Regions from separate parts of the Streptomyces akebiae genome, predicted to be linked through region 2. Evidence: predicted binding sites of a transcription regulator. Region 2 holds the regulator's gene; the other holds the start of a gene.
The links. The regulator HspR, encoded in region 2, represses chaperone genes until heat shock. The targets are predictions, from matches to a motif close to TTGAGNNNNNNNNNCTCAA.
Positions count from the first base shown of each region.

Region 1 (10,712 bases), 3.0 Mb from region 2:
TCCCCGCGCTCGGCTTCGCCTTCTTCATCGGCATCGGCGCCGGCGCCGGCGACCCGCAGACAGACGACGCGAAGAACACCGCCGCCAAGCCCGGCCCCACCACCACCGTCACAGCGACAACGACCACAGAAGCCAAAGCAAAGGCCGCGCCGACCGTGACCGCCACCAAAACGGTCAAGGTGAAGGTGAAGGTGAAGGTCACCGAGACCGTGACCGCCCAGCCCGCCGCGGACGACAACTCCGGCAGCAGCAGTGGGGGCGGTACGGGCAGCGTCCACTACTCGAACTGCTCGGAGGCACGCGCGGCCGGAGCCGCCCCCGTCCACCGCGGGGACCCCGGCTACGGCAGCCACCTCGACCGTGATGGCGACGGTGTCGGCTGCGACAGCTGACATGCATGCGCCCGCCTCGACGGGGGATGCGAGGCTCGTTGGCCGAACCGGGCTGCAAGCTGGTGGGCGGGGTGTTTGTCGGAAGTGGCGAGCAGCAGTTCACGTGCCCGTTCTGTGGGCCGGCACAGGAGCGGGCGTTGACGTGGGAGCAGGACTGGGTGCTGCTGGAGCCGGGCTGAAGGTGGCCGCGCATCTGGTGCCGACAGAGCAGCGGTGGATCGAGCGCGGACTGGCGTGCGCGGGGCAGCTGCCGGACGCCGGATGGACAACCGCCCACGGCACAGGCCCCGCACCGGACCGATCTGTGCGGGGCCTGTGCCGTTTCAGCCCGGGTGGTCCCTACGGCGTGTACACCGTCGGCCTGGGCGCCGTCGGCATGTTGGCACCGATGAAGAAACTGGTGTGCGGGGGCTGGTTGTAGGCGGTGTTCTGCCAGGCCAGGCCCGTGCGGTACATCGGGTCGTGGAGCAGGGTCGTGATCTTCGTGCCGGTCTCGATCGGGGTCGAGTAGATCCGCAGCGCCGTGTTGCCGCTGGTGCGCCAGACGACCTCCTCGCGCCAGTCGCCGAGGATGTCGCCGGAGAGGGCAGGGGTTGCCTTCGTCCCGTTGTTCGAGGAGACCCCGGATCCGGTCAGCAACCGGGTCTCGGCGGAGGTGCCGTACTTGTCGATCCGGGTGCCGTCGAGGAGTTCACGGACCGGGTCGCCGTCCCACCAGGAGAGGAAGTTGACCGACGAGGGCTCGCGGCCCTTCGTCGCGCCTGCCTCGTCGCGGATGGAGGTGTCGGAGGCCGACCACATCTCGGGCCCGTCGTTGCCGGCGTAGATGTCCCCGGCGACGCCCCGGCCGTTGTCGCAGCAGGCGGCGAGCTGCCAGCGGACCGCGCCGTTCGCGGGGTTGATGTACAGCTCGGCGGGCTGCGAGGTGGACTCGGAGACCTTGAAGTACTCCAGGCCGGGGGTGGACGCGTCGAGGTCGCCCAGGTGCTGGGCGTCGCCGTGGCCCGTCCGCGTGGTCCACAGGGCGCCCCCGTTGTCGTCCACGGCCATCGCGCCGTACACGATCTCGTCCCGGCCGTCGTTGTCGACGTCACCGACGGAGAGGCTGTGCGAGCCCTGGCCGTCGTAGCCCCGGCCGGAGTTGGTGGAGGAGCTGGTGTCGAAGGTCCAGCGGCGGGTGAAGGAGCCGCCCCGCCAGTCCCAGGCCGCGATCACCGAGCGGGTGTAGTAGCCGCGCGCCATGATCAGGGAGGGGCGGGCGCCGTCGAGATAGGCGGTACCGGCGAGGAAGCGGTCCACGCGGTTGCCGTACGAGTCGCCCCAGGACGAGACGGTGCCCCGGCCCGGGACGTAGTCGACGGTCTGCATCGCGCGCCCGGTCTGCCCGTTGAACATGGTCAGGTACTCGGGCCCCGTCAGGATGTAGCCGCTGGAGTTGCGGTGGTCGGCGGAGGAGCTGCCGATCACCGTCCCCGCCCCGTCGACCGTGCCGTCCGCCGTCTTGGCGGCGATCTCCGCCTTGCCGTCGCCGTCGTAGTCGTACACCTGGAACTGGGTGTAGTGCGCGCCCGAGCGGATGTTGCGGCCCAGGTCGATGCGCCACAGCCGGGTGCCGTCGAGCTTGATGCCGTCGATGATCGTGTTGCCGGTGTAGCCGGACTGGGAGTTGTCCTTGGCGTTCGTCGGCTGCCACTTCAGGACGAACTCCAGGGCGCCGTCGCCGTCGAGGTCGCCCACGGAGGCGTCGTTGGCCTCGTAGGTGTAGGCGACGCCGTCCGGGGTGGTGCCGCCGGCGGGTGCGCTGATCGGGACGTCCTTGTAGCCGGTGCGCAGTTGGACCGCGTGCACCGAGTCGCCCTGCTCCACACCGTTCACGATCGCGCGGACCGTGTAGTCGGCCTGGGCGGGGGCGCCGGCGTGGAAGTAGTTCGTCGAGCCGGTGATCGGCGTCGCGTTGACCTTCGTTCCGACCCGGTAGACGTTGAACGACACGTCGTTCGGGTCGGTGCCCAGCCAGCGCCAGCTGACCAGGTTGCCGCTGTCGACGTGCACGCTGACCACGCCCCGGTCGAGGCGCTCGACCTGGCGGGCGGTCGCGGCCTCGGCGGGCGTGCCGGTGAACGTGGTGAGTCCGGCGGCGACCAGGGCCGCTGTCACCAGCGAGCGCAGGGCTCGGCGTCTGTGGTGCCTGTGCGGGTGCTGCACGTGACGAACCTCCAGAAAGGACGGACGGGTTCCGCTCCTTCAGTCGCCACCGTTCCCGGCCACGTTGCCGTATCTTTCGGCCAGTTCGGCCACGGTCCTGACGATCCGGTGGCGCGGATCGGCCGGTTCCAGCACCCCGATGTCCGTGCCCAGCCGCGGGAACTCGCCGTGCGCGTGCTCGACCGACTCGACGGGCACCCTCGCCGTGGTCCAGCGGCCCTCTCCCGGGCTCCCGTCGACCGGCACGGCCCTGGGCACGGTCACGCCCGGCGCCAGCCGGACCAGCGCCTCCACCCGGTACAGCCGGGCGTGGAAGTCGCGCCGGTACGCGGACGACGGGGCGACCTGGCGCCAACCCGGCCGACCTGGCCGACCTGGCCGACCGACTGGATCACGAAGTTCAGGCGGCCTTCCGGAACGCCCGCAGAGTGAACTCCGGGTCCGGGCGCGGCACGTCCTGGTCGGGCAGGGCCGCGAGGCGCAGCGCGAAGTCGTCGGCCAGCGGATCGCCCGGGGGCAGCGTGACGAACCAGCCCCGGCGCAGGTCGGCGACCGTGCGGCGGGGGCTGCGCCCTTGGCCGCGGCCGGGGAAGCGGGCCTGCCCGGCGGCACGCAGACCGTGTTCGTCGGCGTACCTCTCGACGGCAGCGGCGGGGTCCATCGCCGCGGCCCGGGGCCGTGCGGCCAGCACCGCGTCGATGTCGCTGCCCACGTTGTGGGAGGCGGCCTTGTCGACGGTGGTGACATACACACCACCGGGGCGGAGCACCCGGGCGCACTCCCCGACGACGGCCCGTACGTCCTCGGGGCCGCCCAGCAGATGGAGCAGCCACACACTGGTGACGGCGTCGAACTGCCCGCCACGGAAAGGGAGTCGGCGCCCGTCGCCGATCACGACGGAGCCGGGCAGCCGGGCGGCGGCCCGGCTCGCCATGGCGTGGGTGAGGTCGACCCCCGTGACCTGTGTCCCGGGCCGGGCGGCCGCGAACCGCCGGGTCACGATCCCGGTGCCGCAGGCGATGTCGAGCAGGCGGCGGGCGCCCTCGGGGACGAGGCCGAGCACGGCGCGGGCGGCGGCCTCGGCGCGGGGCTCGCCGCCCCGCAGGGCGTCGTAGTCGCCGGCCTCCCTGTCGTAGTCCAGCACCCGCCTCAGCTCGCCCCGTGACCGGGGGCGAGCGCCTCCACCCTGCGGGCCAGCTCGAAGTCCTTCTCGGTGACGGCGCCGCCCGCGCTGTGGGTGTGGATGGTCAGCGACACCGTGTCGTAGCCGAGCGTGAGGTCGGAGTGGTGGTCGAGCTCCTCCTGGGTCTGGGCGATGTGCACGACCATCGCGGTCGCCGCGAAGTGCGAGGCCAGCCGGTAGGAGCGGGCGATCCGGTCCCCGTCCAGCGACCAGCCGGGCAGCTCCGCCAGCCGGTCCTCGATCTCCTTCTGCGGCAAGGGTTCGACGGGCATGGCCCACTCCTTCCGGGACGTCCCCTCCGTGACGTGCGGTCCCTTCCAGCGTGCCACAGACGGACCGCCGAGTCCCTGGTCAGGAGCCCGGACGCGCCACACCTCGATCGGCTCGGCTACGTTTTCCGCATGACCAGTGTCCCGACCGGTACCCCGGGCCGTCCCACCGCGCCCGCCGACCAGGGCGTGGGCCCGCTGCTGCGGGCCTGGAGAGAGCGACGACGGGTCAGTCAGCTGGAGTTGGCGCTGCGTGCGGGTTCCTCGGCGCGGCACATCAGCTTCGTCGAGACGGGTCGCTCCCGCCCGAGCGAGGAGATGGTGCTCCGGCTCGCCGAGCACCTGGACGTACCCGTACGGGAGCGCAACGCGCTGCTGCTCGCGGCCGGTTACGCCCCGCGCTACCCGGAGACCCCGCTCGACGATCCGTCGATGGGCGCGCTGCGGGAGGGCATGGAACGGCTGATCCAGGGCTACGAGCCGTATCCGGCGCTGGTGATGAACGCGACGTACGACGTCCTGGCCGCCAACCGGGGCATCGTCATGCTCCTCGGCGGGATCCCCGAGTCGCTGCTCGTCCCTCCGCTCAACGCGATGCGGTTGACGCTGCATCCCGAGGGCATGGCGCCGCGCATCCGGAACCTGCGTGCCTGGCGCGGGCACCTGCTGGAGCAGATGGAGCGGCAGGTGGCGCTGCACCGTTCGGAGCCGCTGCGGGCGCTGTACGAGGAGGTGGCGGCGTATCCGCTGCCACCGGGTACGCCCGAGGCCGATCCCGGCGAGGACGCGGGGGCGGAGCCCGGCGCGGAGCGGAGTGCCTACTTCGCGCTGCCGATGCGGATCGAGCACGAGGGCCGGGTGCTGTCCTTCGTCTCCTCGGTGTCCACCTTCAACACCCCCATGGACGTGACCGTGGCCGAGCTGGCCATCGAGACGTTCCTCCCGGCCGACCCGGCGACGGTCAAGTACCTGCACGGGCTGATGTCCTGACGCTCAGTCGGCGTCCGTCCGGTCGCGGGCCGCGCGGAGGGCGAGGTGCTGGACCGCCGCGAACCCGGCCACGGTGACCGCCTGGAGCAGCGTCCACACCGCGCCGGCCGTGCTCGGCGTCAGCCACAGCACCAGGGCGACGAGGCTGAGGACCGCCCAGGCGAGGTTGGCCTCGATCACGGCCCGTACGGGCGGCGCCGGCGGGCGCTCACGCGCGGCCAGCAGGGCGACACCCGCCGCGTACACCGAGAGGAACGCGCCGAGCCCGACGAGCAGCCCGGGGTCGACGCCGAGGAAGCGGCCGAGAGGGGCGGAGGCCAGGAGGTAGGCGAGCCCGTTCGCTCCGGTCACCGCCGCGTCGGCGGCCAGGAAGCGGCGCAGCATGGTGCGCGGGTCGGTGGTCCGGGCGAGGACGGCGAGCCGGCCCGTCGACATGGTCATGGACATGGCACATCACGCTCCGTCGAGGTGGTGGGCGGGAAACGGAAGGGCCCGGAGGCCCAGGACCCCGAGAGGTACCCGGTGAACCCCGGTGACCTCACCCTGCCGCGCGGGGCGTACGGCGGTCGATTACCTCCGAGGTCATGGCTCCCCGTATCCTGCGGCGGCGTCGGGACCGGAGCCCGGCGGAGCATCGCGTTCCGGCTGGCTCTGTGAGATCCCCACCTGGTCATGACAGACTGGTGAGGGATCTCGGCGCGTGGGGAGGCGTGGCGTGAGTGAGCGGCGGCCCGCGCCCACCGTGGGTCAGGTGGTGCTCGGAAGACGGCTCCAGGAACTGCGGGAGTCCGCCGGGCTCAAGCGCGAGGAGGCGGCACGCGTCCTCCGGGTCGCCCCGGCGACCGTACGGCGCATGGAGACCGCCGACGTCGCGCTCAAGATCCCGTACGTCCAGGTGCTGCTGACGACGTACGGTGTCGCCGAGCACGAGGTCGCCGCCTTCGTGACGCTGGCCGAGGAGGCGAACAAGCCGGGGTGGTGGCAGCGGTTCCACGATGTGCTCCCCGACTGGTTCAGCGTGTACGTCAGTCTGGAGGGCGCGGCACATCTGATCCGGCAGTACGAGCCGCACTTCGTGCCGGGGATGCTGCAGACGGAGGAGTACGCGCGGGCCGTGATGGAGGCCGGGACGGTCGGGCAGACCGGTCCCGAGGCGATCGAACGGCATGTGTCGCTACGGATGGCGAGACAGAAACTCCTCACGCAGGAGAAGCCGCCGCACCTGTGGGTGATCATGGACGAGACGGCCCTCGCGCGTCCGGTGAGCATCCGCTCCCAGGTCATGCGCGACCAGCTCGACCGTCTCCTCGAAGTCACCGAGAGGGACCATGTGATCCTCCAGGTCTGCGAGTTCGCCGACGGCCCCCACCCGGGCACCTACGCCCCCTTCTCCCTCTTCCGCTTCGCCGAACCCGAACTCCCCGACATGGTCTACACCGAGTACCTCACCGGCGCCCTCTACCTCGACTCCCGCACCGAGGTCGCCCTCCACCTCGAAGTCCTCGACCACATGGCCGCACACGCGGCCTCCGCCGAGAGGACGAGACAGATCCTGAAGCGGTACCGCGACAGGTACTGAGCGGCTCACCCACGGCCCGCGCACGCCCGGCCCGGCCCCCGCGGAAGGCTCACGCCGCCCCTCCCTTCGGCCCCCTCTCCTCGTCCACGATCTCCGCGTCGACCACGGTCTCGTCCTCGGTGGGGTCGGGGGGCGGCGGGTCGGCCTGGGCGCGGGAGGAGGCCGCGTACATGGACTGGCCCATGCGCTGGCTGACGGTGGAGAGGTGGTCGACGGCGGTGCGCAGGGGCGCGGTGTCCTCGGGGTGCTCCAGGAGCCGTTTCACCTCCGCCACCGCGGCCTCCACCTCGGCCCTGCTGTCGGCGGGGACACGTTCCTCGTTGTCGCGGAGGAACTTCTCGGTCTGGTAGGCGAGTTGCTCGGCGTGGTTGCGGGTCTCGGCCGCCTCACGGCGCCGGCGGTCGTCGTCGGCGTACTGCTCGGCCTCCCGCATCATGCGGTCGATGTCGTCCTTGGGGAGCGCGGAGCCGCCGGTCACCGTCATCTTCTGTTCTCGGCCGGTGGCGAGATCCTTCGCCGAGACATGCATGATGCCGTTCGCGTCGATGTCGAAGGCCACCTCGATCTGCGGGACGCCACGCGGCGCGGGCGGCAGTCCGGTGAGGTCGAAGACGCCCAGCTTCTTGTTGTACGCGGCGATCTCCCGCTCACCCTGGTACACCTGGATGCCGACCGAGGGCTGGTTGTCGGCCGCCGTCGTGAAGATCTCCGAACGGCGCGTGGGAATCGTCGTGTTGCGCTCGATGAGCTTGGTCATGATGCCGCCCTTGGTCTCGATGCCCAGGGACAACGGGGTGACGTCGAGCAGCAGCACGTCCTTCACGTCACCGCGGATGACGCCCGCCTGCAGCGCGGCGCCGACCGCCACCACCTCGTCGGGGTTCACCCCCTTGTGCGGGTCCTTGCCGGTGAGCTCCCGCACCAGGTCGCTCACGGCGGGCATCCGTGTCGAACCGCCCACGAGGATGACGTGGTCGATCGCGGCGAGCTTCACCCCGGCGTCCTTGACGGCCTGGTGGAAGGGCGTCCTGCACCGGTCGAGCAGGTCGGCGGTCAGCTCCTGGAACTGGGCGCGCGTCAGCCCCTCCTCCAGATGGAGGGGCCCCTCGGCGGAGGCGGTGATGTACGGGAGGTTGATGGACGTCCCGGAGGAGCTGGACAGCTCGATCTTGGCCCGCTCCGCCCCCTCGCGCAGCCGCTGCAACGCCATCTTGTCGCGGCCGAGATCGACGCCGTGCTGCCCCTGGAAGCGCTTGACGAGATGGTCGACCACCCGCTGGTCCCAGTCGTCGCCCCCGAGCCGGGTGTCGCCGTTGGTGGCCTTCACCTCGATGACCCCGTCACCGATCTCCAGGAGGGAGACGTCGAAGGTGCCGCCGCCGAGGTCGAAGACGAGGACGGTCTGCTCCTCGGCCCGGTCCAGGCCGTACGCGAGGGCCGCGGCCGTGGGCTCGTTGACGATCCGCAGGACCTTCAGGCCCGCGATCTCCCCCGCCTCCTTGGTCGCCTGCCGCTGCGCGTCGTCGAAGTACGCGGGCACGGTGATGACGGCGTCGGTGACGTCCTCGCCGAGATACGACTCCGCGTCCCGCTTCAGCTTCTGCAGGACGCGCGCGGACAGTTCCTGGGCCCGGTAGCGGGTACCGTCCACGGAACCCTGCGCGGGGAAGCGCCAACTCGCGTCCCCCATATGGCGTTTGACGGAGCGCGCGGTGCGCTCCACGTTCGTCACGGCCTGCCGCTTGGCGACCTCGCCGACGAGCACCTCGCCGTTCTTGGCGAAGGCCACCACCGACGGTGTGGTCCGCTGCCCCTCCGCGTTGACGACGACGGTCGGCTCGCCGCCCTCCAGAACGGCCACCACCGAGTTCGTCGTACCGAGATCGATCCCGACCGCACGCCCCATCGCCGTCCCCTTCCAGCGGAGTTCCGCAAGGATCCGCAAGGTCCGCCAAGTGTTCCCACCACCAGCACAAAACTTGAGTGGGTTCTTGTCAACGGGGCGGAGACGGGGCGCACGAAGCAGGCGGTCAGACCAGTTCGGCCGTCAGCGTGATCGTCGTGCCGGTCAGGGCCTGGCTGACCGGGCAGTTCTTCTTTGCGCCCTCGGCCGCCTCCTGGAAGCCGGCCTCGTCCAGGCCGGGGACCTCGCCGCGGACGGTGAGGTGGATGCCGGTGATGCCCTCACCGGGCTGGAAGGTCACGTCGGCCTTGGTCTCCAGGCGGGTGGGCGGGGTGCCCGCGCCGGTGAGGCCGTGGGAGAGCGCCATGGAGAAGCAGCTGGAGTGGGCGGCCGCGATCAGCTCCTCGGGGCTGGTCTTGCCGTTCGCCTGCTCCGCGCGCGACGGCCACGACACCGGCTGCGAGCCGATGCCGGAGGAGTCGAAGGTGACGGTGCCGGTGCCCTTGAGCAGCTCGCCTTCCCAGACGGTGTGTGCGGTGCGCGTGGTGGCCACGATGAGTCCTTTCTATGGGTCACGATGCCGGAGTCCCGCGTAGTGGGGGTCCCGTTGCGGAAGTTCCGTCGCGGGGATCCCGTTGCCGGGGTTCCGTGCCCCCATCCGATCACACTCCGGCGGACGGGAGGCTCATCTCACTCTGAACACCGGCCCCTGCGCGGTGAACGGCAGGCGAGCACCCTGGGGAATCAGGTAGGCGTGCTCCCGCCGCACCCGCAGCACGTCGCACCAGCCGTCCGTGATGACGAGGACCGGCGCGCCCGGCGGGAAGTCGTCGGCGCGGTGCAGCAGGTCGACGCCCGGCTGCAGCTCCGTACCGCCGCGCCCGCGCACCCGCACCCGCCCCGCGATCTCGGTGACCGGCAGGAATCCCGCGTCGTGCGGGGCCGCGTCGCAGAAGACGACCCGGGCGGCCGGTACGTCACGGGCCGCGGCGTACGAGGCGATCGCGCCCAGCGCCTTGCCGAGCAGCGTCCGGTCCATGGAGCCGGAGGTGTCGAGGACGACGCCGAAGGTGCAGCGGGCGATCTCCTCGGGTGGGAAGTACCGCCCCGCGCGCGGGATGTCGGGGGTGGCGGACTGCCGGCGCGAGGGGCGCGCGTAGGTCCGTACGGCCTGGGGGCTGGGCACGAACTCGTCGAACCAGCGGGCCAGTCGCGCGTCCCAGGGCAGGGGCGGATGGCTGAGGGCACGGATCTCCTCGACCAGACCGGCGGGCAGGAGTCCGCGTTCCTGCCGCTCGTGCAGATCGAAGCCCCGGGCGAGGCCCCGGCGGTAGAACTCGTCGAGGTCCACGTAGTCGCGCGGCGAGCCGAGCGGACCGCCGAGGATGTCGCCGACGCCCTTGCCGCGGGGGGTGGCGAGCCGGCGCATCCGGCGCAGGTCGCCGACGATCCGGTCGTAGACCTCCTCGGCCGACAGTCCGGCCAGCTCGGGGTCGTACAGCAGTCCGTCGGGCATGGTGCCGACCTGCATCTCGCGCAACCAGCCGTTGATGACGTAGTCGGCGGCGATGTTGAACAGATACGGGTCGCGGGTGCCGCAGCGGTCACCGTGGCGCAGGGCGGCGTGCAGCATCTCGTGGGCGAGGATGAACCGCCACTCCTCGTCGTCGAACCGGCGGAGCGGGTTGATGTAGATCTCACCCGCCTCCGCGTCGACGGCCGCGACGGAGATGCCGTGGGCGTGGGCGAGTTCGACGTCGGCGACGATCCGGATGCCGGCCGCGATGCCGCCGAGCAGCGGGTAGGAGGAGATGAACCAGCTCAGCGCCTTCTCCCAGGGCCGCATGCGGACCGGCTCGTCGTCCAGGGACGCGCGGCGGCCGCCGGCCATGTCCATCGCGGCGGACATCGTGCGGGTGAGGGCGTGCGCGAAGGCGAGCTGCCAGTCCGTGGGCGTGCCCCGCCACGTGGGCCAGGGCAGCAGCAGCTGGTCGGGCTCGTCACCGGCCGTACCGCAGTGCTCGTACGCCGCCGGGAGCCCGCCGCGGCGCCAGTGGGCGGCGAGGCGTTCCTCGTCGCCGTCCGGGTAGCGGTCGGGCAGGTTCTCGGGTGTCAGGCCGACGGGGAAGGTGAGCAGGAACCGGTTGACGGCGACGCAGCGGGCGGCGAGGTCGAACCGGTCGGGCTGGGT
Region 1 covers NZ_CP080647.1:1,694,092-1,704,803, forward strand. The annotation lists gene K1J60_RS07385 (excalibur calcium-binding domain-containing protein) at 1-392, shown strand, start outside; gene K1J60_RS07390 (rhamnogalacturonan lyase) at 732-2,597, opposite strand; gene K1J60_RS07395 (WCX domain-containing protein) at 2,637-2,891, opposite strand; gene K1J60_RS07400 (class I SAM-dependent methyltransferase) at 2,998-3,741, opposite strand; gene K1J60_RS07405 (4a-hydroxytetrahydrobiopterin dehydratase) at 3,747-4,052, opposite strand; gene K1J60_RS07410 (helix-turn-helix domain-containing protein) at 4,182-5,039, shown strand; gene K1J60_RS07415 (hypothetical protein) at 5,043-5,474, opposite strand; gene K1J60_RS07420 (helix-turn-helix domain-containing protein) at 5,755-6,618, shown strand; gene dnaK (molecular chaperone DnaK) at 6,668-8,524, opposite strand; gene K1J60_RS07430 (OsmC family protein) at 8,649-9,074, opposite strand; gene K1J60_RS07435 (vWA domain-containing protein) at 9,207-10,712, opposite strand, start outside.
Region 1: dnaK (molecular chaperone DnaK) is a predicted target of HspR. The motif match lies at 8,598-8,616, and genes of this name have one in related genera.

Region 2 (10,712 bases):
TGCCGCGTGACGGAGGAGACCCCGGGCTTCGACGAGCAGCAGCCGCAGTCGGCTCAGCCGCAGCAGCCTGATGTCCCCTCCGGCTCCGAGGACGCCGAGTCGAAGGCCGCCCCCCAGGAGGGGGCGGCCCCGGCCGGGGACGCGGCAGCGACGGCCCAGGTGGCCGGTCTGACGGCGCAGCTGGACCAGGTGCGTACGGCGCTCGGTGAGCGCACGGCGGACCTCCAGCGCCTCCAGGCCGAGTACCAGAACTACCGTCGACGGGTCGAGCGCGACCGGATCACGGTCAAGGAGATCGCCATCGCGAACCTCCTGACCGAACTCCTGCCCGTGCTCGACGACATCGGCCGGGCGCGGGAGCACGGCGAACTCGTCGGCGGCTTCAAGTCCGTCGCCGAGTCCCTCGAGACCGTCGCCGCGAAGATGGGCCTTCAGCAGTTCGGCAAGGAGGGCGAGCCCTTCGACCCGACGATCCACGAGGCCCTGATGCACAGCTACGCGCCCGACGTCACCGAGACGACGTGCGTGGCGATTCTCCAGCCGGGGTATCGCATCGGCGAGCGCACCATCCGCCCCGCGCGGGTGGCCGTGGCCGAGCCCCAGCCGGGGGCGCAGCCCGCCAAGGCCGAGGGCTCCGAGGAGCAGGCGGCGGGTGCCTCCGGTGCCGACGACAAGGAGAGCGGTGGCCCGGACGAGGGCTGACGCCGACGGCGTCGTACACGGCGAGGTGCGCGGCGGCGTGCACGGTGAGCGGAAGGAGGGACGTCGAGGATGAGTACCAAGGACTTCATCGAGAAGGACTACTACAAGGTCCTCGGCGTCCCCAAGGACGCCACCGAGGCCGAGATCAAGAAGGCGTACCGCAAACTCGCCCGCGAGTTCCACCCGGACGCCAACAAGGGGAACACCAAGGCCGAGGAGCGCTTCAAGGAGATCTCCGAGGCCAACGACATCCTCGGTGACCCCAAGAAGCGCAAGGAGTACGACGAGGCCCGCGCCCTCTTCGGCAACGGTGGCTTCCGCCCCGGACCCGGCGCCGGCGGCGGCTCGTTCAACTTCGACCTGGGCGACCTCTTCGGAGGCGGCGCCCAGGGCGGTGGCCAGGCGGGCGGCTTCGGCGGGGGCATCGGCGATGTCTTCGGCGGCCTGTTCAACCGGGGCAGCTCCGGCACCACGCGGGTGCAGCCCCGGCGCGGCCAGGACATCGAGTCCGAGGTCACGTTGAGCTTCACCGAGGCCATCGAGGGCGCGACCGTCCCGCTCAGGATGTCCTCGCAGTCGCCCTGCAAGGCCTGTTCGGGCACCGGCGACGCCAACGGCACACCCCGGGTGTGCCCGACGTGCGTCGGCACCGGCCAGGTCGCGCGGGGCTCCGGCGGCGGCTTCTCCCTGACGGACCCCTGCCCGGACTGCAAGGGCCGCGGTCTGATCGCCGAGCACCCCTGCGACATCTGCAAGGGCTCCGGCCGCGCCAAGTCCTCCCGCACCATGCAGGTCCGGATCCCGGCGGGCGTCTCCGACGGCCAGCGGATCCGGCTGCGCGGCAAGGGCGCCCCCGGCGAGCGGGGCGGCCCGGCGGGCGACCTGTACGTCGTCGTGCACGTCGACCCGCACCCGGTGTTCGGCCGCAAGGACGACAACCTCACGGTGACCGTCCCGGTGACGTACCCCGAGGCGGCGCTCGGCGGAGAGGTCCGGGTCCCGACCCTGGGCGGACCGCCGGTCACCCTGAAACTGCCTCCGGGCACCCCCAACGGCCGTACGATGCGGGCCCGGGGCAAGGGCGCCTTCCGCAAGGACGGCACCCGTGGGGACCTGTTGATCACCGTCGAGGTGAGTGTCCCGAAGGACCTGTCGGGGAAGGCTCGTGACGCGCTGGAGGCGTATCGCGAGGCGACCGCGGGTGAGGACCCGCGAGCGGAGCTGTTCCAGGCCGCGAAGGGAGCATGAATGTGATGGACGGCCGCCGTAGGAACCCTTATGAGCTGACGGAAGAGACACCGGTGTACGTCATCTCGGTGGCCGCCCAGCTCTCCGGTCTGCACCCGCAGACCCTGCGCCAGTACGACCGTCTCGGCCTGGTCTCCCCGGACCGCACCGCCGGGCGCGGCCGTCGCTACTCGGCCCGTGACATCGAACTGCTGCGCACCGTCCAGCAGTTGTCGCAGGACGAGGGCATCAACCTGGCCGGCATCAAGCGCATCATCGAACTGGAGAACCAGGTCGCCGCGCTCCAGTCGCGGGTGGCCGAGATGGAGGCGGCCCTCGACGGTGCCGCCGCGGCCATGCGCCAGCGCGAGGCCGCCGTCCACGCGTCGTACCGGCGCGATCTGGTGCCCTACCAGGAAGTGCAGCAGAGCAGCGCGTTGGTGGTGTGGCGGCCGAAGGGGCGACAGGCGTCCGACTGACGGTTCGTCAAGTACGGTCAGGGGCCCGGAGGTTCAGGTGAACCTCCGGGCCCCTGCTGTGACGTCTGGGTGGGATCGCTGTGGTCCTTGGGGCCTTGGGGCGTGCGAGGGGACCTCGCGTGCTCAGGGGGCCAGGGCCACCCAGGCGTCGCCGGGGGGCGATTCGGTGCCGTCGGCGTGGAGGGCGGTCACCCAGTAGAAGTGGGTGGTGCCGGCGGCGGCCGTGGTGTCGGTGTACGACGTGCCGGTGACCGGGTCGGCGGTCAGGGGCTCGTAGGCGGCTGTGGCCGGGTTCCACCGGTACACCCGGTAACCGGTGATGTCCGTCCCGTTGTACGAGCTGGACAGCTCCCAGGTGAGGTCGACCGCGGCCGCGCCGTCGGCGGCCCGTGCGTTCACGCTGACCAGCCAGTCCGCGGGGGTCTCCACGGTGGGCCGCAGGTCGAGCTCGGTGACGGTCGTGGACACCATCTTGTCGGCCGACGTGTAGTTGGAGTTGCCCGAGGTGTCCACCGCGTCCACGAAGTACGTGTGGTGCTCGCCGTCCTGGAGGTTCGCCGCGTCGACGAGCCGGCTGGTGCCCGCCTCGACCGTGCCCACATGCGTGTACCCGGTCCCGTCGTCCACCGTGCTGACCCGGAACACGTTGTACTCGGCGAGGTCGGCGACCGGGCTGTCGTCCCAGTCCAGGACCGTGCCGTACTCGGTGGCGGTGGCCGTGAACCCGGTGACGAGCGGCGGGGCGGTGCCGTCGCCGTAGCCGTGGGAGATGGTCTGCGAGGGGGCCGACTCCCGGCCGAGCGCGTCGACGGTCGTCACCCAGTACACGTAGAACCCGTCGTCGGGGCTCGGCACGACCGTGGTGTCGGTGCAGGTGTAGCTGTACTTGGTGCCGTAGGCGGTGTCGGCGAGCTTCGGTTCGCAGGGCACCACCTGGGAGTCGACGACGTCGAAGGTCCCGGTCGCCTCGTCGAAGCGGCGCTCCTCGCGGTGGACCCGGAACTCGGTCGGCGCGTACGGCGACACGTCCCAGCGCAGATCGACGCCGCCGCCGTCCTCCGGCCGGTTCTCCGTCTTCCAGAAGTAAGGCACCGCGAGCGGCCTGGCGATCGACACCACCGACGAGTACGCGGTGTTGCCCGCCGCGTCCGACACCGCGACCTTGTAGTACGAGGTCTCCCCGTACGGGGCGGTGGCATCGGTCGCCGAGTTGCCCCAGGGGCCCTTGACCTCCTCGAACGGCCCGTCGGGCGAGGCGGCCCTCAGCAGCCGGTTCGTCTCGGCCCCCTCGGACATCCACCAGAGGGACACCCCGTCGAGGGAGGACTCACCGCTGACCTTCAGATCCCGGACGGTCGGCGGGATCCGGTCCACCGTGGTGACCAACTGATCGGCCGTACCCGCCGACCCATTGCCCGCCCTGTCGTAGGCGCGGACCTCGTAGTAGTACGCCGCGCCCGACTTCGGCAGCCCGGTATCGGTGTACGAGGTGGAGGTGGTCGTCGCGAGCGGCGTGCTGCCGAACGAAGCGCCCTTGAGCCGCCGGTAGACCTTGTACCCGGCGAGGTCCATCTCCTTGTTCTTCGCCCAGGTCAGCTTGGCCCGGCCCGTCTCCGAGTCGTACGACACCGAAGTCCCGGTCGGGACAAGGGGCTTGACCGTGTCGACGGTGGCGGAGGTGCGGGGCGTGTACGTGAACTTGACCTTGGCGGAGCCGGTCCAGTTGACGTAGTCGACGCGGAGGGTGTGCTTGCCGGAGGGGATGGTGAGGTTGAGGGTCTTGGAGACGGTCGTGGTGCCGTTCTTCCAGAGGTCGATCTTGCGGGCGCCGGTGGTGCCGGGGTCGAGGTAGACGCGGATGCCGTCGAGGCCGGTGGCGGAGAGGGTGAAGGGGCCGCCGGAGCCGAAGTCGCGGGTCACGGTCCAGCGGACGCCGAAGTTGTTGGACGGCAGGCCGGTGGCGGGAGCGCCGGTCCCCCAGTTCTGGTCGATCGCGCTGTCGCAGTCCGTCTTCTTCGGGGTGCCGGAGAAGGTGGTGTTCGCGAAGAACTGCCGCTTGAAGACGGGGGAGGTGCACGTGACGGCGGCGGACGCGGGCGCGGAGGCCGCGGTGAGCAGCCCACCAGCGGTGGCGAGCACGACAGCGGTCGCGCCGGCCGTACGTCTGACTGGGGTTTTCGGGATCACTTGGGTCCTTCTGCGCCGGTGCCTGGGTGGGATGCCTGGTGCCTGTTCGTCAGCGGTCAGGGACCTACCGCCGACGAACAGACAGCTGAGGTGGGGGATTGGTTGTACGGGGCCGTGGGGCGCGTGTGTCGGTCGAGGTCCGGGCCCCAGGCGCCCAGGTATCGGGCCGCCTCCTCGTAGGGAGCGCGCGTTACGCGTCCGGTGCGCCGACCGGTTCCGTCAAGGTGACGTACGAGAACTCCTCGCCTGTGCCGAAGCGGGAGTTGCCATGGATGTCCACGGCGATGACCGCCCAGCGGACGGTCTCGCCGCGAGAGCCGTACAACTCCTGGACGTGACTCAGGGGTTCATCGGGGTCCGTCCATCCCGCGTGCACCGAGTTCCACAGCTCGTACTGCCAGGTGCCGTCGACGAGTTGGCCCCGGTAGACGTCATAGTGGTCCACCTCGTCCGCCTCGGGGTTGCTTCGCCATGTCAGCTCGACATCCTGACCGACGATGGCCCCGGTCAGGCCGGTGACGGCCGCCGGGGCGAGGCCGGCCGTGGGAGCCACGGCCGTGGCCGATGCCGAGGCGGCGGACTCGTTCTCGGCGAAGTCGACCGCGGTCACCGTGTAGGTGTACGTAAGGCCGTGTCGAACGCCGGAGTCCACGAACGACGTCTGCGTGGAACGCACCGTGTCCACGAGCTTGTTGCCGCGGTAGATCCGGTAGTGCGACAGATCCTGGGCGATCGGAGTCTTCGGAGCCTGCCAGGTCAACCCGATGCCGGCCGCCGGTTTCGTCGTCGCGGTCAGACCGGTGGGCGCGGAAGGGGCGTGATCACCCCGCGAGACGTGGGTGCCCGCGGACTTCGCTGACTTGTTGCCGGCCTCGTCGACCGCGGTGACCCAGTAGCTGTAGTCGAGGTTCTCCTTCACCGTGGTGTCGAGCCAGGAGGTGGACGTCACCTTCGCCACCTGGACCACGGGGTTGTCGCCGCCGTCGTCGTCCCAGCGCCGGTGGACGAGGTGGTACGCCGCGCCCGGCACGGCGTTCCACGCCAGCGTGACCCCCGGCTGCCCATCGGTCGCCTCGACATGGGAGGGAACGGGGGGCGGGGTCCGGTCGACCGTCGTGACCGACCGGTCCGCGCTGCCGGCCGACTCGTTGCCGGCCTTGTCGTAGGCGCGGACCTCGTACACGTACGTCTCACCGGTCTTCGCCAGAGTGGCGTCGGTGTACGCAGAGGAGCCGGCTGCCGTATCGGTCAGTCTCTTCCAGCTGTCACTGGTCGCGGGGCGACGAAGGACCCGGTATCCGGCCAGGTCCATCTCCTTGTTCCTGGACCAGGCGATCTTGGCTTTGCCGGTGGCCTTGTCGTACGCCACGGTCGGGGCGGTCGGCGTCAGCGGGGCGACCTTGTCGATGGTGGCGGAGGTGCGGGGTGTGTAGGTGAAGTTGACCTTGGCGGAGCCGGTCCAGTTGACGTAGTCGACGCGGAGGGTGTGCTTGCCGGAGGGGATGGTGAGGTTGAGGGTCTTGGAGACGGTCGTGGTGCCGTTCTTCCAGAGGTCGATCTTGCGGGCGCCGGTGGTGCCGGGGTCGAGGTAGACGCGGATGCCGTCGAGGCCGGTGGCGGAGAGGGTGAAGGGGCCGCCGGAGCCGAAGTCGCGGGTCACGGTCCAGCGGACGCCGAAGTTGTTGGACGGCAGGCCGGTGGCGGGTGCGCCGGTGCCCCAGTTCTCGCTGATCTCCGCGTCGCAGTCCGTCTTCTTCGGCGTACCGGAGAAGGTGGTGTTCGCGAAGAGCTGCCGCTTGAAGGTGGGGGAGGCACAGGTGACGGCCGCGTTCGCGGACGTGGCGGTCACCGCGAGCAGGCCGCCTACGGCGGCGAACACGACTACGCCCGCCACTGCCGCCGTCGAGCGTCTGACTGAGGTCATGGGGTCCTTCAGGGGATGCCGATCGTCGTCGGCAGGGGACACCGCCGACGACGATCAGACGATTGGGGTGGGGGGATGGTTGTACGGGGTGGGTGAGACGGGGGAGGAAGGAGGGGCGCGAAGGGGGTGGTGAGAGCCAGGGCTTGTTGAGCGAATCGTTGCTGCGTCACCAGTTCGAGTGAAGTGGAGCCGTTTTCGCAGGTGAGCCACGGTGGCCGCCTAGCGTGGCGGCGTTGCTTGTGGGTTGAGCACGCCAAGCCCACACTTGAGAGGAGGTGCCACACCATGACCGCGCTGATGCATGAGAGGCCGGAGGCCATGCCTGAGATCAGGACCGATCCCGAGCCGGTCTCGTCCCTTTCCGAACTGGACGAAGTCGTGTGGCAGGCATGGAAGGCCATCGAACTCCCCGAGGGCTACCGAGCCGAGATCATCGAGGGAGCCATCGAGTTGTCGCCCACCGGCCGTCACTCGCACAGTCAGACGGTGAACCTCTTCCGGGACGACCTGGCCGATCACCTGAGGGGTGGTGACTTCGTCGCGAGACAGGACGGGAACATCATCCACGAAGGCCGCGTGTGGGTACCGGATCTGTTCGTTGTGCCGCGGGACAGCGAACGGTACGTGACCGCTGACGGCCTGGGCATTGTTGCCTCAGCCGTTCGGCTCATCGTCGAGGTCGTCTCTCCCGGCAAGCACAATCAGGACCGCGACCGGATCAGGAAGCGCCGTGAGTACGCTCGCGCGGGAATTCCGGTGTACGTCACCATCGATGACTACGACGGCGGGGGCGCTGTCACGCTCTTCACCAGACCGAGCCCCGAGAAGGCGGACTGGGAGGACATCCACCGTGTCCCCTACGGCACGGAGGTCGTCATCCCGGAAGGGCCGGCCAAGGGCTTCGTCATCGGCGAGGCGATCACGGGGCCGAAGCGGGACTGAATTCCGGCCCGCTCCGGTGACGTCCTCGGGGCCCCGGTCAGTCGCCCACGCCGAGCCCTGGGCCGGGGCGCTCGTGGCCGGGCGGCAGCTGCCGGGGCTGCTGGGTGGTGGGGCGGGGCACGCCGGATGTGCCGCGTGGACGCATGCCGACTTCCCAGAGGGGGATGTCGGGTGCGGCTCGGTCGGCGGTGGGTGTGGTGGGCTGCGGCGGGGTGGCGCTCGCGGGGCCTCCGGCCGGTGTTTCCGGCTCCGTCTTCGTGGCCGTTTTCGGGGCCGCGCCGAAGCAGTTGTCGATGCGGGCCTTGCCGGGGCTCAGGTCGGCGGTGAGGGCGTCCATCAGCGGTGACGATGGCAGGACGTCGAGTACCGTGCGGGCGTCCGCACCGCCCCGCTCTGCCTGGGTCAGCCAGGCCCGCAGCTCGCCCGCGTGGGGCAGGCCCTCGTCCTCCAACTCCCGCAACCGGTCACCGATCAGCCGCACGGCCTCGCTGCGGCTCTCCACGGCGTGGTCCCCGCGTGGCATGCCGGGGACGACTTCGGGGGTCAGACCGGTGGCGATGCTCGGGACGCCGTCGCAGGCCACCCACAGCGGGGGGTGGGGCATCCTTGCCGTCCACCGCCGGTCGCTGGATCTCGGCGAGGAGTTCGCCGTCGCGGCCGAGCCGCAGGCGGGCGTGGCCGTTCACCACGTCTCCCCTGGTGGCGAGCTGGTCCTCCCAGATCCGTACGGCCTCGACGGGCAGGCGGGGCCCGGGGTGCTCGACCGTGGTGTGCGGCCTCGCCAACATCGACAGGCACAGCACCCGGCCCGGCGGCACCGACTCCGGGGAGTGACCCGCCGAACTGTTCGCTATGCGGGGGACGCGGGCGTCTCAGGAGAGGGCGGCAGGGTGTCGGTGACGAACCAGCCCCGCTGAGGTACCGCGTCCACCCAGCCTTCGTCGGCCAGCAGGCCGAGCCCTCGCCGCACGGTCGTCCGGGCGATCCCGTACCGCTGCACGAGCTGGGCTTCGCTGGGCAGCATCCGCCCGGGCTGCCAGTCACCGCGCTGAATCTGAGCGCGGAGGATCCCTGCCAGCTGCCGGTATGGGGTCAGTGGCGCGCCGTGGTCGATGTTGCCGTCAGGGCTCACGCGGTTGGCGCTTCCCCGGAAGCAGGCGGCAACTGGTCGGCCACGAAGGTCCCCAGCCCTACTTCGCCTCGCGTCCAGCCCTGCTCCCGGACGTGCCGCATGGCCTTCGCCGCAGTCGCGTTCACCACACCGAACTCCTGCGCGATCTCCAGAGTGGACGGCACCCGGCTTCCCGGTGGGTAGGTGCCGTCCTCGATGCGCCGGATGATCTCCGCTGCGATCTGCCGCCACAGCGGGCGCGTACGGTCAAGATCCATGAATCTAGCGTGGGTGACCATGGCTTTCCGTGCATCCGTGGTTATCTGCGGTTATCCACGGGTATGGTGGACGCCGAACGTACAGCGGCCCCGACGGGAAGCGGCTACTTCCGTGTCGGGGAGGGTCGATGGGCTGCCGTTGGTCCGGCCGTACGTCGTCCTCTGGGAGTGCGAGCGGGACGAACTCGATCGGCGGCGGCTTCAGCGGGCGCGTCGTCGGGCGGCGGTTCTGGCGACGCTGGGGCAGGACTACTGCCCGTGGGAGGCGGCCGTATGAGCGGGGCGCGGCTGCGCAGGCTCGGTGTGGATCCGGTGACCGGCCGGGAGGCCCTCGCGGACACGTGCCCCGGTGGCCTCCTCGAAGCACTGGCCGACGTGCACGCGTTGAAGGCCGCCGCCGTGCTGGTGACGGTGGTGGGTGCCGTGCTGGAGGCGGGAAGGGCCTCGGACGCCGAACTCGCCGCCTTCGTACCGGCGTTGTGCGGGGCGCTCGAAGAATGCGTCCGCATCATGACCGCGGACGCGGACAGGGAGTGACGGCGAAAGGGAGTCCGGCCGCAGGGCCGTGACGCCGGTGGGTGGTCAGGGCTCCTCCCTGGCCACCCCCTGCTTGCGGTGACGTATCTGTCGTGACGGACCGACAGCTCAGCTCAGCTCCGCCAGCCTCTCCTCGATGGGCCCGGCCGAACGCAGGCGAATGGCCTCTTCGTACAGCTTCCGTTCGTCCTTGTGGTCCAGCCACGGATAGCGGACACGCCAGCGGTCGACGACGTACTGCAGCAGGTCGAACCGGCCTGCGGCAGCGATCGTGGCGGCGGCGACCAGGCTCTGTCTCGTCGAGAGCTGCGTCTCAGCCGCGTCCTGGTAATTGCGCTGCCGCACCGCAATCCCTCCGGCGGCGGGTACCGCCGCTGGTTCAGAAGGTGCAGACGGCCCTGTGCGCCCATCCGGTCGGCGACCACTGCCGCCGCCGACGGCGTGGCGCTCTGGAAAAGCCGGACGAACGTCTCGTCGAACTCCTCCTCGCCTTTCGTCACTGAGAGCCACCCGACTGCTGACCGGGCCAGTTCGGCGGCGGACCCGGGGCCCAGCTGCCCGGAGACTGGGGCGGCTGGACCGGGGGCATCCACTGGGCCTGTGGGGCAGCCGGAGCGTACGGCTGTTGAGGTGCCCCGGTGTACGGCTGTTGGGGCGCCACCGGGGTCTGTACGGGGGCGTAAGGCTGCTGCGGAGCGACATACGCCTGATCGGCGGTGATGGCGGGAGCGGGGATGTACTGCGGCGGTGTGTCGAAGCGGGGCAGCGGCTGCGTGCTCACCCGGTCCAGGAGGACGACGTTGGGGTTGCAGTCGCCGGCGTGCACCTGGACGGCGCCGCCGGGCTGCCGTTCCACCACCAGCAGGTTGAACTCGGCGAGCGACTGGAGCTGTGTGGGTTCGAGGGCGTACTCGTAGACGCGCTGCCGCCCGGTCGCCAGGCTCGTGCTGTCGCTGTCGCCGGTCGTGTGGGTGGTGGACTCGTTCGTGGTGTGGGTGACGCTCGTGGAGGTGCCGGTCGTCTCGCTGTAGCTGCCGCCGGAGTTGGTGGAGTCCGACGTCGAGAGCGGGTTGAACCAGCCCTGGTAGGTCGTGGAACTGCTGCTGCCCCAGTTCCGGCCGTACGTCTCCGAGTGGCTGGTGGTGGTGCCGCGGCTGACGGAGGAGCCGATCGTCTTGGCGACGGAGGTGTTGACGGTCCGGCCCTCGGTGTCCGTCAGCGAGTGCAGGACGAAGGAGTGGTGGCGGCCCAGGAAGTCGGCGGCGACCGTGGCTTCCTGGTGGTTGCCGAGCCGCATGAAGGCGACCGTTCCGCCGCCGATGAGC
Region 2 covers NZ_CP080647.1:4,667,769-4,678,480, reverse strand. The annotation lists gene dnaK (molecular chaperone DnaK) at 1-10, shown strand, start outside; gene grpE (nucleotide exchange factor GrpE) at 7-702, shown strand; gene dnaJ (molecular chaperone DnaJ) at 772-1,950, shown strand; gene K1J60_RS20065 (heat shock protein transcriptional repressor HspR) at 1,956-2,408, shown strand; gene K1J60_RS20060 (PA14 domain-containing protein) at 2,532-4,595, opposite strand; gene K1J60_RS20055 (fibronectin type III domain-containing protein) at 4,786-6,519, opposite strand; gene K1J60_RS20050 (Uma2 family endonuclease) at 6,805-7,461, shown strand; gene K1J60_RS20045 (hypothetical protein) at 7,499-8,065, opposite strand; gene K1J60_RS45930 (hypothetical protein) at 8,161-8,295, shown strand; gene K1J60_RS20040 (GntR family transcriptional regulator) at 8,312-8,593, opposite strand; gene K1J60_RS20035 (GntR family transcriptional regulator) at 8,590-8,850, opposite strand; gene K1J60_RS20030 (hypothetical protein) at 9,124-9,387, shown strand; gene K1J60_RS20025 (hypothetical protein) at 9,496-9,732, opposite strand; gene K1J60_RS20020 (hypothetical protein) at 9,884-10,712, opposite strand, start outside.